3 regions of the Mesorhizobium sp. WSM4808 genome follow, and region 2 is predicted to be linked to each of the others. Evidence: predicted binding sites of a transcription regulator. Region 2 holds the regulator's gene; each other region holds the start of a gene.

Region 1 (5,230 bases), on a different contig from region 2:
TGGGCCACCAGGATGGTGGCCGCCATGCCGATGCCGAACACGGTGCCGAGGATCAGGAACAGGACGAGGTTGGCGTTGGAGGTGGCGGTCAGCGCCGATTCGCCGAGGAAACGGCCGACCCAGACGGCGTTGATCGAACCGTTGAGCGACTGCAGCACGTTGGAGCCGAGCACCGGCAGGGCGAACAGCAAGAGCGTGCGCGGGATCGGGCCGCTGGTCAGGTCGCCGGTGCGCCGGCGCGGGGGATTTTTTTCGTCCATGGCGGGCAGCTCGGCGAAGGTTTGTTTCAAGTCGCGTCCGCGATGATTGCCGATACAACGGAACGCAGGTTGTGCCTTGATCTAATCATGTTCTCAAAGCTTCCGGAATGGGATATTGATCCTCGATGCGTGGGGCCGCATTCCTATCAGATCTTGGATAAGCCGGGGGGGTCATGTCCGATATTCCGCTGTTTTCTGTGCGCCTGAACCGGCGCGCGTTTCTCGGTGCATCCGCTTTGGGCGCCCTGGCTGTTTCGGCGTGTACAACAACAGACGTGGCGCCGCCGCCGCCGGATGCAGCACCGCCGAGCGATCCGGCTTTCGGCGATGCCGCAAGCATGTATGCGGCGCGTGTCGACGAGGGCTATCAACTGCCGGCAATCCCGGTTGCCAAGGTCGATCCGAAATTCGTGCGCCAGATCGTGGCTGATCCGACCGGGGAGAAACCCGGCACGATCGTCGTCGATACGTCTGAGCACTTCCTTTATCTGGTGCGCGACGGCGGCACAGCTATCCGCTATGGCGTCAGCCTTGGCAAAGCCGGTTTCGGATGGACCGGCAGCGCCGTGGTCCAGGCGAGGAAGAAGTGGCCGGTCTGGACGCCGCCGCCGGAGATGATCCAGCGCCGGCCGGAACTGGCGAAATACAAGGACGGCATGCCGCCCGGCCCGCAGAGCCCGCTGGGCGCCCGCGCGCTGTATCTGTTCCGCGACGGCAAGGACACGATGTACCGGCTGCACGGCACGCCGGAGTGGGATTCCATCGGCAAGAACGCTTCGTCGGGCTGCGTGCGCTTCATGAACCAGGACATCATCGACCTCTACAGCCGCGTCAACGGCCCCGCTCAGGTCTTCGTGCGTCCCAACCTGTCGGCCGCCGGCAAGATCATGGCCGTGTCGAGCAGAACCGCCGAGCCGATCGATGCGGGCGTCCCGAAGGACGCGGAGTTCTTGAAGTAAGCCTTCTCAATCAATCTGCCTGAAAAACACCAGCAATAGTGCTCCGGGCGGACGCGCCAAGCGCGCCCGCCCGTGCAGTGGTCGTTACTTCTTGGCCAGTCCCGGCAGCGTGACCTGATAGACCAGGAACATGGTGTCGACATTGGCGCCGTCTTCGGCCTTGTAGGGCGCGCCGACCTGAAAACCGTCCTGGGCGAGGAAGTCGTTGTCGTTGGCGACGAACAGGAAGTAGTCGTCGGGCAGCTTCTCATCGAGCACGCTGACCACCGACATCGCCTCCCACTTCTCGGAAAGGTTGTCCTGGTCGTTGGGCGCGCCATTGTGCAGGCCGAAGCGGCCGAGCTCGGCACTGTCGTTGATGTCGATGAATGGCGTCAGCTTGGCCGGTGTCACCGATGGGTCGACGACGCCCTTGGGGGCGACCGGCTTGTCAGCGGCGTCGAAGGCGCCGCCGGCGATGTCGGTCGCGGTGGATAGGTCGACGACGTTGACCTGGCGATATAGCGAGGCGTCGCCCTTCAGGCCCTGGCCGTTGCCGCTGTCGCGCGCCAGCATCAGGAAGCTCTTGTCGGAGAGCGCCACGATCTCGCTCTGCGCGGCGACCTTGGTCTTGCCCTTGGCATCCTTGAACACCGGCAGCGGCACGACATATTCGTGCGCCAATTTGAGATGGGCGAGGTCGGACGTGTCATAGACCAGCGCCCTGGTGTTTTGGCGGGTCGAGCCGGAATCGCCGCCGTCCTGCCTGGCCGCCGACTGCAGCACGGCGATCAGGAACTTGCCGTCGGGCGTCATCGCCATGCCTTCGAGGCCTTGATTGTTCTGGCGGCCGGTGTCGGGATCCTTCGGATCGGGCTCGGCGGCACCGGGTCCCGGATTGTCCGAGGCGAAGTTCGGCGTGCCGTGGCGCATCGGCACCAGCGCAGCCGGTGGCTGGGTTGCCGACAGCAGATGCCCGTCGGCGGAAAACCGATAGATGTTCGGGCCGTATTCGTCGGAGATGAACATCGAACCATCGGGCAGCCGCACGATCGCCTCGTTGTCGAGCGCCAGCTTGCCATTGTCGGCTTGCGGCAGGATCGGCATGTCGCCGCTTGCCGCGCGCACGCCGTTGAGCGGATCGAGGCCTGTGGCATCAGCCCCCTTGTCGTCGGTGAGAAGCATGGTGTCGGCGAGCGTTGCCTTGACGCCGGTCTGCTGCTGGCCGGCAGCAGGTGCCGCACCTGGTGCCACCGGGGTAAACTCGATGGCGACGGTGTTGAGGCGCGGCCGGTAGTCGGTGGTACCGACGACATTGTAGCCGCGATCCGGCAGCAGCCAGAGCGAACCTTTGTAGCCGGCGGCCTCATGCGTCCAGCCTGATGTGTCGATCGACATGCCGGAGCCCGAACCAAACGTCTCGCCGAACTTGTCGCGCTGAGCGGCCGGGATGCGGCCGACGCCGACCAGCCCTTTGTTGACAAAGCTCGTGCCGCCGACGGTCGCGGTGCTGTCGGCGAGCGCCGGCGTCAAGGCGGTGAACAAGGCCAGCGCGACGCCAAGCGACGCGGTTCGATACAGGTGCTTCATGGATAATCCTCTTTGTGACGGATGTGCCGGAGCGGCCGCGGGATGAAAAACTGAAAGAGGTGCGACATCGATGATGCCGCGCAAGCCTCCCCGAAACGCGGTCTACGGCGCGAACATGATGCTTGCGTGACAGCGCGCAGTGCATGCCGGCGGTCGATGAAAAACGATGCGCGCGCGCGGCACTAGACACTTATGTCCAGTGCATATATGCTCCATCCTTCGGACTAACCGTGGAGGGGAAGCCTTGAAGTCGCACTACCGCGCAGTCGTCATCGGGGGTGGCGTGGTCGGGGCCTCCGTCCTTTATCATCTGACGCGATTTGGCTGGAGCGATGTGGCGCTGATCGAGCGCGCCGAACTGACAGCCGGTTCGACCTGGCACGCGGCGGCAGGCTTCCATGCGCTCAACGCGGACCCCAACGTGGCCGCGCTGCAGGACTACACCATCAATCTCTACCGGGAGATCGAGGCCGAATCCGGCTGGGATATCGGCCTGCACATGACGGGCGGCGTCAACATCGCCAGCGATCCCGCGCGCTGGGAGTGGCTGAAATCGGCCTGGGCGGTGTTCCAGTCGGTCGGCATCGAGACCGCTAGGTTGGTAACGCCCGATGAGATCAAGGCGATCTGCCCGATCGTCGACGTCACCGGCGTGCTTGGCGGCCTGCATGATTCCAACGAAGGCCATCTCGACCCGTACGGCACGACGCACGCCTATGCCGGCGCTGCAAAAAAGCGCGGCGCCGACATCATCCTGCGCAACCGGGTCGTCGAGCTGAAGGCGCGCGCCGACGGTCGCTGGGATGTCGTCACGGAGCAGGGCACCATCATCGCCGAGCATGTCGTCAATGCCGGCGGGCTGTGGGCAAAGCAGCTCGGCCGCATGGCCGGCGTCGACCTGCCGGTGACGCCGATGGAGCACCATTATTTCATCACTGAGGACATTCCCGAGATCGCGGCGCTGGACAGGGAAATCGGCATCGCCGTCGATCTCGACGGCTTTTCGTATCTCAGGCAGGAGCGCAAGGGCGTGCTGCTCGGCGTCTATGAGCAGAACCCGAAGCACTGGAACATGGATGGCGCGCCGTGGGACTACGGCATCGAGCTGATCCCGGAAGACATCGACCGCATCAGCCCCGAACTCGCCAAGGCGCATGAGCGCTTTCCTTGCCTGGCGACGGCCGGCATCCGCAAATGGGTCAACGGCGCCTTCACCTTCACGCCGGATGGCAATCCGATCGTCGGGCCGGTGCGCGGATTGAAGAACTACTGGGTCGCCTGCGGCGTCATGGCCGGTTTCAGCCAGGGCGGGGGCGTCGGCAAGTCGCTGGCCGAATGGATGATTTATGGCGAGCCGCAGGCCGACATTTTCGGCATGGACGTCGCCCGCTATGGTGCCTTCGCCGCCAACCGGGAATATCTCAAGCAGACGACGCGCCAGTTCTATTCGCGCCGCTTCGTCATGACCTTTCCCAATGAACGGCTGCCCGCCGGCCGGCCGCTGAAACGCCCCGGCGCCTATGACGGCATGACGGCCGCGGGATGCGAATGGACGGCTTCCTGGGGGCTGGAAATCCCGGCCTATTTCGCGCCGATGGGATTTGCCGAGAACACGACGCTGCGGCGCTCCAACGCCTTCGACATCGTCGGCGAGGAGGCGCTGCAGGTGCGGCGCGCCGCCGGTCTCGTCGATATCTCGGCCTATTCGCGCTATGCGGTGGCGGGGCCAGGTGCGGAAGCCTGGCTCGACCGGCTGCTCGCCTGCAGGCTGCCGAAGCCGGGGCGGGCCGGCCTGGCGCCGATGCTCGGCCATGACGGACGGCTGAAGGGCGACCTCACCGTCTTCAACTGGGGCGGCGACTATTGGCTGATGGGCTCCTACTATCTCCGGGAATTCCACATGCGCTGGTTCGAGAGCCATGCGGCTGAAGGCGTCACCGTCACCGATCTCTCCGACACGATGAGCGGCTTCCTGCTGACGGGGCCGAACGCGCGCAAGATACTGGAGCGAACGACGCATCAGGATGTGTCCGGCGCAGCGCTGCCGTTCATGGCCTGCGGCACATTCGACATCGGCATGGTGCAGGCCCGTGTAGCGCGGCTGTCTATATCAGGCGAGCTCGGCTTCGAAATCGGTTGCCCCGTGACCATGCATGCCACTCTGCGCGAAACGCTGCTGGCGGCGGGCGAGGATCTCGGCCTTGCCGAAATCGGCTATTACGCGCTCAATGCACTGCGGCTGGAGAAGAGCTTCGGCATCTGGTCGCGCGAATTCACGCAAGGCTACACGCCGGGCCAGACCGGTCTCGACCGGTTCATCGCTTTCGGCAAGAGCGACTTCATCGGCCGCGAAGCTGCCTTGAAACAGCGGAAGGCGGGCGGCGGTCAAAGCCTGGTGACGCTGGAAATCGATGCGCTCGACGCCGATGCCAGCGGCTTCGA
Region 2 (5,230 bases):
CACACCGACACGGTCTGCGTGCCGAGGGCGATGCGGTTCAGCGCGGCGTGGTCGCCGTCCTGACCCGAGACCGGCACGGTGCCGGCCAAGCCTTGAGCCGTCAGCGCCGCGACGACGCCACCGGCAGTGCCGTCATTGGCCGCGACCACCGCGTCGACCTTGTTGTCGTTGGCGGTCAGGAACTGTTCCATGTTCTTCTGGGCGTTGGCGGGCAGCCAGCCATCCGTGTAGGCTTCGCCGACATTCTTGATCTTGCCGCTGTCGATGGCTTCCTTGAGCACTTCCATCGAGCCCGAGAACAGGAAGTCGGCATTGGGATCGGCACCGGAGCCCTTGATGAAGACGTAGTTGCCTTCCGGCTTGACCTTGAACACTTCGCGGGCCTGCATGCGGCCGACTTCCTTGTTGTCGAAGGTCAGATAGAAGACGTCCTTGTTCTCGATCAGCCGGTCATAGCCGACGACCGGAATGCCTTCGTCCAGCGCCTTCTGCACGGCCGGGCCGATGGCCGAAGCGTCCTGCGCCAGGATGATCAGGGAATTAGCGCCCTGCGAGATCAGGCTTTCGACATCGGTAAGCTGCTTGCCGGGATTGGACTGCGCATCGGCGGAGATGTACTTGTCGCCGGCGGCCTCGATCGCCGTCTTCATGGCGGCTTCGTCGGTCTTCCAGCGTTCTTCCTGGAAGTTGGACCACGAAACGCCGACAACCTTGTCCTTCGCCTGCGCGACAGACGCGAGCGTCAGCGACATGGCGGCACCCGCCAGGATGGCGGCCGTGAATCTTTTCATATTATCCTCCCTGCGCCGCGTATGGCGCGACCAAACTGACCCGAGGGCCGGCACAGAGGCTCTATTTTTTCGAGCCTCGAAAAAATACTGGGCCAACGCCCGAACGCTGTCAACATCGATTCTGATGGATTTTGATGTCATTTCGAGTTTTTTTCGAGTCTCGGAATAAATAAATGACACGGCCTGCAGCTTCTGCCAGTATTTACCGGCGTCACCGACAGCGTTCCAGGGGCAGGAGGAACCGCGGCGACCGGGAGGATATGAAAGAACATGTCGGTCGGAATCCGCCACGACGATCTGCGCCGCCGCAACCGCGCCATGGTGATCGCGGCAGTGCGCCGCGCCGGACGGCCGTCGCGAACCGAGATCGCCGCGACCACAAGCCTCAGCCATTCGACCATCTCGGCGATTTCATCCGACCTGATCGTCGAAGGCATCCTGACCGAAAGCAAGCCGAGCGAGGCCGGCTCGCTCAAACGCGGCCGGCCGCAGGTCGGCCTCAGTCTCAATCCGGAAGCGGCCGCGGTAATGACCGTGGTGCTGTCGCTGAACTTCCTCTCCGTCGCCGTCATCGACTATGCCGGCCAGGTAATATCCGAGGAACAGCGCCGGCTGGACACGCTGACGATGTCGCGCGAGTCGCTGATCGGGGAATGCACGGCCATCGTGCGGCGCCGCCTGGCAGATCCCGATCTGGACGTGCGCAGCATCGCCCGCATCGCGCTGGCCATCCAGGGCATCACCGACACCCGTGCCCGCGCCATGCTGTGGTCGCCGATCACGCCGCACACCGACATCGCCTTCGCTGACATATTCGAAGACGAGTTCGGCATCCCTGCCATAATGGAGAACGACTGCAACATGATGGCGGTGGCGCTGCGCTGGCGCGACCCCGATCGTTACCGCGACGATTTCATCGCTATCCTTTTGTCGCACGGCATCGGCATGGGACTGGTGCTGAAGGGCGAATTGTTCACCGGCACCCATTCTTCGGGCGGCGAATTCGGCCACATGATCCATCGGCCGAACGGCGCGCTATGTCGCTGCGGACGGCGCGGCTGCGTCGAAGCCTATGCGGGCAATTACGCCATATGGCGCAACGCCAGGCAGATGGGCGAGGATGCAGAACCCGTTGCCGATGTCAGCGACGCCGACATGCGCGCCCTGGCTGCCGCGGCCCGCGAAGGTGACGGACCCGAACGGGAAGCCTATCGCAAGGCCGGCGAAGCGCTCGGCTACGGCCTCGGCAGCCTGTTCGCGCTGATCGATCCGGCGCCGGTCGCCATGGTCGGTGTCAGCGCCGCCGCCTTCGACCTGATCGAGCCGGCATTGCGGCAAGCGATTGCCCAGACCGCCGGCGGCCAGCATTCCAAATCGATTTCCTTCGACACCGAGCCGAACGAACTGCCGCTGATCCGCGAGGGCTGCGCCATGCGGGCGCTGATCTTCGTCGATCAGGAGATTTTTGCGCCGGGCGTGCAGGCGAGATCCGGTTTCGGCGGCAAGAACGTGGCGTGAGTTCAAACGAGGGAGTTCAGTCCTCTCGGATGGCGTATCCGGCCCCACGGATCGTGCGGATGACATCAGGCATACGGCCATTGTTGACCGCCTTGCGCAGCCGGCCGACATGCACGTCGACCGTGCGCTCGTCGATGTAGATCGTCTCGCCCCAGACATTGTCGAGCAGCTGGCTGCGCGAGAACACGCGGCCTGGATGGCGCATCATGAATTCGAGCAGGCGGAATTCCGTCGGCCCAAGCCGGATCTCGCTCTTCTTGCGATAGACACGGTGCGACTCGCGATCGAGCACGATATCGCCGACCTTTAGCACGCTGGACAGCACTTCCGGCTTGGCCCGGCGCAGCAGCGCCTTGACCCTGGCCATGAACTCCGGCGTCGAGAAGGGCTTGACCAGATAGTCGTCGGCGCCGGTCGACAGGCCGCGCACGCGGTCGCTTTCCTCGCCTCGCGCGGTCAGCATGATGATCGGCAGCCGCTCGGTCTCGGGACGCATTCGCAGGCGCCGGCAGAGTTCGATGCCCGAAACCGCAGGCACCATCCAGTCGAGCACCAGAAGATCGGGAACGTTCTCCTGCAGCCGGATTTCGGCCTCGTCGCCGCGCGTCACCACCTCGACCTGGTAACCTTCGGATTCAAGATTGTAGCGGAGCAGCACGCCTAGCGGCTCCTCATCCTCCACCACCATGATGCGTGGTGCGATCATCGGCTGGTCACCCCTGTTATGCCGCTGGCGCGGACATTGCCGTCTCGTCCTGCTTCGGACGATTGGCTGGCAGCTGCGTGCCGGTCAAAACATAGTAGGCATTTTCGGCGATGTTGGTCACGTGGTCGCCGATCCGCTCGAGGTTCTTGGCGCAAAACAACAGGTGCGTGCACGCCGTGATGTTGCGGGGATCTTCCATCATGTAGGTCAGCAGCTCGCGGAATACCGAGGTGTATTTGACGTCGATGCGTTCATCATTGTTTCTGAGCGTGGCAAGCGCAGCCGCGTCAGCGGCGGCATACTCGTCGACGACCCCCTGCACCTGGATCAGCACCAGCTGCGCCATCGCGTCGATCGAATGCGAAAGATCGTGCGGCGTGACGCTCAGCCCGACAGTGCCGACGCGCTTGGCGATGTTCTTGGCAAGGTCGCCGATGCGCTCGAGGTCGCCGGCCATGCGGATCGAACCGACCACCGCACGCAGATCGTTGGCCATTGGCTGGCGCTTGGCGATCAGCGTGATGGCGCGATCGTCCAGCTCGCGCTGGCGGGCATCCATGATGGCATCGTCGGAAACCACGCGCTGCGCCAGCGCATTGTCCGAATTGAGCAAAGCCTTGGTCGAGCCACTGACCATCGAGCGGGCGAGATCGCCCATGTCGCGGATCAGCTGGCTGATCTGCTCCAGATCTTCATCGAAAGATGCAACGGTATGTTCACCCATGATCTTCGTCCCTCATATGCCCGAGTTCAGCCGAACCGGCCGGTGATGTAGTCCTGGGTGCGTTTGTCGTCGGGGGTGGTGAACATCTTGTCGGTGGCGCCCTCCTCGACCAGATAGCCTAGATGGAACATCGCGGTGCGCTGCGACACGCGCGCTGCCTGCTGCATCGAATGGGTGACGATGACGATCGTATAGTTCTGGCGCAGTTCGTCGATCAGTTCCTCGACGCGAGCAGTCGCGATCGGGTCGAGCGCCGAACACGGTTCGTCCATCAGGATCACCTCGGGCGACACGGCGATGGCGCGTGCAATGCACAGACGCTGCTGCTGGCCACCGGAAAGACCCGTGCCAGGTTCCTGCAAACGGTCCTTCACCTCGTTCCAGATTGCCGCCTTCTTCAGGCTCGACTCGACGATCTGATCCATGTCGGCCTTGCGCTTGGCCAATCCGTGGATGCGCGGGCCATAGGCGACGTTCTCGTAGATCGACTTGGGGAACGGATTGGGTTTCTGAAACACCATGCCGACGCGCGCCCTGAGTTCGACGACATCGATGTTCTTGTCGTAGATGTCTTCTTCGTCGAGCGTTATCTTGCCGGTTACCCGCGCGGAATCGATGGTGTCGTTCATGCGGTTGAGGCAACGCAGGAAGGTCGACTTGCCGCAGCCGGAGGGCCCGATCAGCGCCGTCACCTGATTCAGGCGGACGTCGAGATTGACATCGAACAGCGCCTGCTTCTCGCCATAGAACACGCCGACCTTGTCGCCGCGCATTTTGATCACTTCGTTCGACTTGGCGTTCATCTTATCGCCCACTGCGTTTTCAAGCGACTGTTCGGTCATGATGTTCATACCAAAATGCCTTTTTTCTACCAGCGCCGCTCGAACCGACGCCGAAGCACGATCGCGGTGATGTTCATGGCCATGAGGAAAACGAGGAGGATGATGATCGCGCCCGACATGCGCTCGACGAAGGCGCGTTCGGCCTCGTTCGCCCACATATAGATCTGCACCGGCAGCGCGGTGGCCGGATCGAAAGGCGTCGTCGGTGGATCGGCGACGAAGGCTACCATGCCGATCAAGAGCAGCGGCGCGGTTTCGCCGAGCGCACGCGCTAGACCGATGATGGTGCCGGTGAGGATGCCGGGTGCGGCAAGCGGCAGGATGTGCTGGAACACCATCTGCATCTTGGAGGCGCCAAGACCGAGAGCCGCCGAGCGAATCGACGGCGGCACCGCGGCAAGTGCGGCGCGCGTCGCGATGATGATCGTCGGCAGCGTCATCAGTGTCAGCACCAGGCCGCCGACGAAAGCGGCGGAACGCGGCATGCCCAGGAAATTGATGAACACCGCGAGGCCGAGCAAGCCGAAGACGATTGACGGCACCGCTGCCAGATTGTTGATGTTGACCTCGATAAGGTCGGTGAAACGGTTCTTCTTGGCAAACTCCTCCAGATAGATGGAGGCGGCGACGCCGATCGGCAGCGCCAGGA
Region 3 (5,230 bases), on a different contig from region 2:
CAAATGGCGCGGCAAGCCGGTCGTGGTCCGCAACCGCACCGAACAGGAAATGAAGGACGGCGAGGCCGTCAAGCTGGCCGATCTCAAGGACCCGATCGCCCGCAACGCCAATCTGCCGGCCGATGCACCGGCGACCGACGCCAACCGCACCACACCCGGCAAGGAAGCCTGGATGGTGATGGTTCAGGTCTGCACCCATCTCGGCTGCATTCCGCTCGGCCAGGAAGGCGATTTCGGCGGCTGGTTCTGCCCATGCCACGGCTCGGTCTACGACACGGCCGGACGCATCCGCCAAGGCCCGGCGCCTGAGAACATGGCGGTGCCGGTATTCAAGTTCATTTCCGATACCAAGATCCTTATCGGTTGAGGCAGGGGACATTTCGATGAGCGAGGGACACTCGACCTATACGCCCAAAACCGGTCTCGGACGCTGGTTCGACGCCCGCATGCCGCTGCCGCGGCTGGTCTATGACAGCTTCGTCGCCTATCCGGTGCCGCGCAACCTCAACTACGCTTGGACGTTTGGCGGCATCCTGTCGATCATGCTGGTGGCGCAGATGCTGACCGGCATCGTGCTGGCCATGCACTACACGGCCGACACCAATCTCGCCTTCGGCTCGGTCGAGAAGATCATGCGCGACGTGAATTCGGGGTGGCTGCTGCGCTACATGCATTCGAACGGCGCCTCGTTCTTCTTCGTCGCCGTCTACATCCACATCTTCCGTGGCCTCTATTACGGCTCCTACAAGGCGCCGCGCGAGCTGCTGTGGATCCTCGGCTGCATCATCTATCTCCTGATGATGGCGACCGGCTTCATGGGCTACGTGCTGCCATGGGGCCAGATGAGCTTCTGGGGTGCCACCGTCATCACGGGTTTCTTCAGCGCCATTCCGCTGGTCGGCGACTGGATCCAGCAGCTGCTGCTCGGCGGCTTTGCCGTCGACAACCCGACGCTGAACCGCTTCTTTGCGCTGCACTATCTGTTGCCGTTCATGATTGCCGGCGTCGTCGTTTTGCACATCTGGGCGCTGCATGTCGTGGGCCAGTCGAATCCGACGGGTATCGAGGTCAAGTCGAAGACCGACACTGTCGCCTTCACCCCCTACGCGACCATCAAGGACGCGTTCGGCATGATCGTGTTCCTGTTCTTCTTCGCCTATTTCGTCTTCTACCTGCCGAACTATCTCGGCCATCCCGACAACTACATCGTCGCCAACCCGCTGAAGACGCCGGCCCACATCGTGCCCGAATGGTACTTCCTCCCGTTCTACGCGATCCTGCGCGCCATCACCTTCAATGTCGGGCCGATCAACTCCAAGCTCGGCGGCGTGCTGTGCATGTTCGGCGCCATCGTCATGTTGTTCCTGGTGCCGTGGCTCGACACTTCGAAGGTACGCTCTGCCGTTTACCGGCCCTGGTACAAGCTGTTCTTCTGGCTGTTCGTGGCCGATGCCATCCTGCTTGGCTGGCTGGGCTCGCAGCCGGCCGAAGGCAGCTATGTGTTCATGGCGCAGATGGCGACATTGTTCTACTTCGCCTTCTTCCTGATCGCGCTGCCGGTGCTCGGCCTGATCGAGACGCCGCGACGGCTGCCGAACTCGATCACCGAGGCGGTCCTCGAGAAGAACAAGGGCGGCAGCGGACATCCGGCGGGCGCTACGGCGGCGCCGGAAACCAAAGGCTGAGCGGGTAGAGAATCTAAGGGGATTTGGCATGAAAAAGATTCTCACCTCGCTGGCGCTGGTCGGCCTCGTGGCCGTCGGCATCGGGTCGGCGGGCACTTGGGCGATCGCCGCCGAAGAGGCGCACAACGCCGCCGCGCCGACGCATTTCCCGATCGACGAGCCGAAGGAAATGGACTGGAGTTTCACCGGCCCGTTCGGTACCTATGACAAGGCGCAGCTGCAGCGCGGCCTCAAGGTCTACAAGGAAGTCTGCTCGGCCTGCCATTCGATGAACATGGTGGCGTTCCGCACGCTGTCGGACCTCGGCTATTCCGATGCGCAGATCAAGACGCTGTCGGCCGAGTACACGATCCATGACGGTCCCAACGATGCCGGCGACATGTTCGACCGTCCCGGCAAGCCGTCCGACCACTTCCCGCCACCGTTCGCAAACGACGAAGCGGCCGCCGCTTCCAATGGTGGTGCTGCTCCGCCCGACATGTCGCTGCTGGCCAAGGCGCGCGGCGTCGAGCGCGGTTTTCCGCAATTCGTCTTCGACATCTTCACTCAGTATGACGCGGGCGGGCCCGACTATATCCACTCGCTGCTGACAGGCTATAACGAGACACCGCCTGCCGGCATGGTTATCCCGGAAGGCACCCACTACAACCCTTATTTCATGTCGGGCGTGTCGCTGAAGATGCCCAACCCGCTGTCCGACGGCCAGGTGACCTATGATGACGGCGCGCCGCAGACAGTCGACCAGTACTCCCGCGACGTTTCCGCCTTCCTGATGTGGGCGGCCGAGCCGCATATGGAAGACCGCAAGAAGACCGGTTTTCGCGTGCTGGTGTTCCTGCTTCTGTTCGGCGCTCTGGTCTATCTCACCAAGCGCAAGGTGTGGGAAGGCGTGGCGCATTGAGCCACACAATCAAGTGATCGCGAAGGGCGCCGAGAGGCGCCCTTTTGCATTTCCGGAGGCTGGTCATGTCACATGGCCGTCACCGCATCCGGCGATCCTGTGCTGCTCTCATCAAAGGATCGCATTCATGAAAAGATACGCATCGCTCGCGGCAGGCCTGTTGCTGCTCATCGTGGGCTCGGCCGCGCAAGCGGAAGACGCCCAGCCCTTCATCACCAACAAGGATGTCGACCTGACGATGATCCTGCCGCCGCCGCCGGCAAACGATTCGGCACAAACCAAGGCCGAACTCGGCGAGGTGCTGACTTTGCAGGTCACGCGCACCCCGGAGATGGTCGCCAGCGCGGTGGCCGATGCCGAGGAGAATGTCTGGCGCTTTGCCGACGTGATGGGGCCGAAATTCAACAAGGAAACGCTGCCGAAATTCAGCGCCTTCTTCGATCGCGTGGTGGCTACCGAAGGCGCTGTCGTCGATCCCGCCAAGGATGTCTGGAAGCGCCCGCGCCCGCATCAGCTCAGCGATCTCGTCAAGCCTGCGGTCAAGCTGTCGAGCTCCGGTTCCTGGCCTTCCGGACACGCCACCGTCGGCACGATGATGGGCATCATTCTGTCCGACATGGTTCCGGAAAAGCGCGCCGAGATCATGGCACGCGCGAGCAAATACGCTCACAACCGCGTGGTTGGCGGCATCCATTTTGCGTCCGATGTCGAGATGGGCAGGATTTCCGGCAGCGTCATTGCCGCAGTCCTGCTCAACCGGGACGACTTCAAGGCTGAATATGAAGTGGCCAGGGCCGAGCTTCGTTCCGATCTCGGCATGTAATCCTCGTCAGCCGGATTTAGACGGGAAGGGGCGCTTAAGGCGCTCCTTTCTTGTCTGCGCCATTGCTTAGGCGGAAGTTCGGCAATTAGTCCGTTGGCATGGCGGCATGAGGTTGATATTCGACGCATCGAACGGTGGCGAGAAGCTCGTCCCGCCATGGCTTTTGGATTTCGATGATGCGGCTCAGCGACTGTCACAACTTTTCCGATTTCCGGCTGATGGCACAGCAGCGGCTGCCCGGGCCGATCTTCAATTACATTGACGGCGCGGCTGACGATGAGGTCACCTACCGCCGCAACGCCGCAAGCTTCGAGACCTGTGACCTGGTTCCCAACGTGCTGCGCGGAGTGAGCGAGGTCGACATGTCGGTGACGGTCATGGGCCAGAAGCTGGCGATGCCGTTCTATTGCTCGCCGACCGCCTTGCAGCGCCTGTTCCACCATCAGGGCGAGCGCGCGGTCGCCAAGGCCGCAGCCAAGTATGGCACCATGTTCGGCGTCTCGTCGCTTGGCACCGTCAGCCTCGAGGAGGCGCGCAGCATCAGCAGCAGTCCGCAGGTCTACCAGTTCTATTTCCATCGGGACCGCGGTCTTAACCGGGCGATGATGCAGCGGGCAAAGCAGGTCGGCGTCGAGGTGATGATGCTGACCGTCGACAGCATCACCGGAGGAAATCGCGAGCGCGACAAACGCACCGGCTTTGCCATTCCCTTCAAGCTCAACCTTGCCGGTATGGCGCAGTTCGCGCTCAAGCCGGCCTGGGCGATCAATTATTTCACGCATGAGGGGTTCAAGCTGCCGCAGCTCGACGAGCATGTCGACATGGGCGGCGGCACGATGTCGATCAGCCGCTACTTCACCGAGATGCTAGACCCGTCGATGACGTGGGACGATGTCGCTGAGATGGTCAAGCTTTGGTCGGGTCCGTTCTGTCTCAAGGGCGTTATGTCGGTAGAGGACGCAAGACGCGCCGTCGACATCGGCTGCAGCGGCATCGTGCTGTCGAACCATGGCGGGCGGCAGCTGGATGGCTCGCGGGCGGCGTTCGACCAGCTTGCCGAGATCGTCGATGCCGTTGGCGACAGGATCGATGTCATCATGGATGGCGGCGTGCAGCGCGGCACCCATGTGCTGAAAGCGCTATCGCTCGGTGCCAAGGCCGTCGGCGTCGGACGCTACTATCTGTTCCCGCTCGCGGCGGCGGGCCAGCCCGGCGTCGAACGGGCGCTTGAGCAGATGCGGGTCGAGATCGAACGCGGCATGAAGCTGATGGGCTGCAGTTCGATCGAACAATTGTCGCGCAAGAACCTCCGTTTCAGGTAATCTCGACCCATGAAATCCTCCCTCGAAGACACATTGCTCGCCGCGATCCGTACCATTCCGGACTATCCCAAGCCCGGCATCCTGTTTCGCGACATCACCACGCTGCTCGGCAATGCGCGCGCCTTCCGCCGCGCCATCGACGAACTGGTACATCCCTACGCCGGCCAGAAGATCGATAAGATCGCCGGCATCGAGGCACGCGGGTTCATCCTTGGCGGCGCCGTCGCCCATCAGCTCTCGGCCGGCTTCGTGCCGATCCGCAAGAAAGGCAAGCTGCCCTACGAGACGGTGCGCGTCGCCTATAGCCTGGAATATGGGCTGGACGAGATGGAGATGCACAAGGACGGCGTTGCTCCGGGCGAGAAGGTGATCCTTGTCGACGATCTGATCGCCACCGGCGGCACCGCGGAGGCGGCGGTCAAACTTCTGCGCCAGATCGGCGCCGATATCCTCGCCGCCTGTTTCGTCATCGACCTGCCGGACCTCGGCGGCCGCGCCA

The links. The regulator PhoB, encoded in region 2, activates phosphate uptake and scavenging genes when phosphate is short. The targets are predictions, from matches to a motif close to TGTCATNNANCTGTCAT.
Region 1: AC0L2U_RS00790 (esterase-like activity of phytase family protein) is a predicted target of PhoB. The motif match lies at 2,904-2,920, and genes of this name have one in related genera.
Region 3: AC0L2U_RS05585 (acid phosphatase) is a predicted target of PhoB. The motif match lies at 2,653-2,669, and genes of this name have one in related genera.

Annotation. Positions count from the first base shown of each region.
Region 1 is NZ_JBVVQX010000001.1:176,317-181,546, forward strand. It holds gene AC0L2U_RS00780 (MATE family efflux transporter) at 1-260, opposite strand, end outside; gene AC0L2U_RS00785 (L,D-transpeptidase) at 434-1,219, shown strand; gene AC0L2U_RS00790 (esterase-like activity of phytase family protein) at 1,304-2,788, opposite strand; gene AC0L2U_RS00795 (GcvT family protein) at 3,033-5,230, shown strand, end outside.
Region 2 is NZ_JBVVQX010000010.1:208,777-214,006, reverse strand. It holds gene xylF (D-xylose ABC transporter substrate-binding protein) at 1-791, opposite strand, end outside; gene AC0L2U_RS19775 (ROK family protein) at 1,062-2,309, shown strand; gene phoB (phosphate regulon transcriptional regulator PhoB) at 2,326-3,015, opposite strand; gene phoU (phosphate signaling complex protein PhoU) at 3,032-3,739, opposite strand; gene pstB (phosphate ABC transporter ATP-binding protein PstB) at 3,766-4,590, opposite strand; gene pstA (phosphate ABC transporter permease PstA) at 4,608-5,230, opposite strand, start outside.
Region 3 is NZ_JBVVQX010000003.1:57,739-62,968, reverse strand. It holds gene petA (ubiquinol-cytochrome c reductase iron-sulfur subunit) at 1-367, shown strand, start outside; gene AC0L2U_RS05595 (cytochrome b) at 384-1,685, shown strand; gene AC0L2U_RS05590 (cytochrome c1) at 1,714-2,586, shown strand; gene AC0L2U_RS05585 (acid phosphatase) at 2,714-3,409, shown strand; gene AC0L2U_RS05580 (alpha-hydroxy acid oxidase) at 3,586-4,731, shown strand; gene AC0L2U_RS05575 (adenine phosphoribosyltransferase) at 4,741-5,230, shown strand, end outside.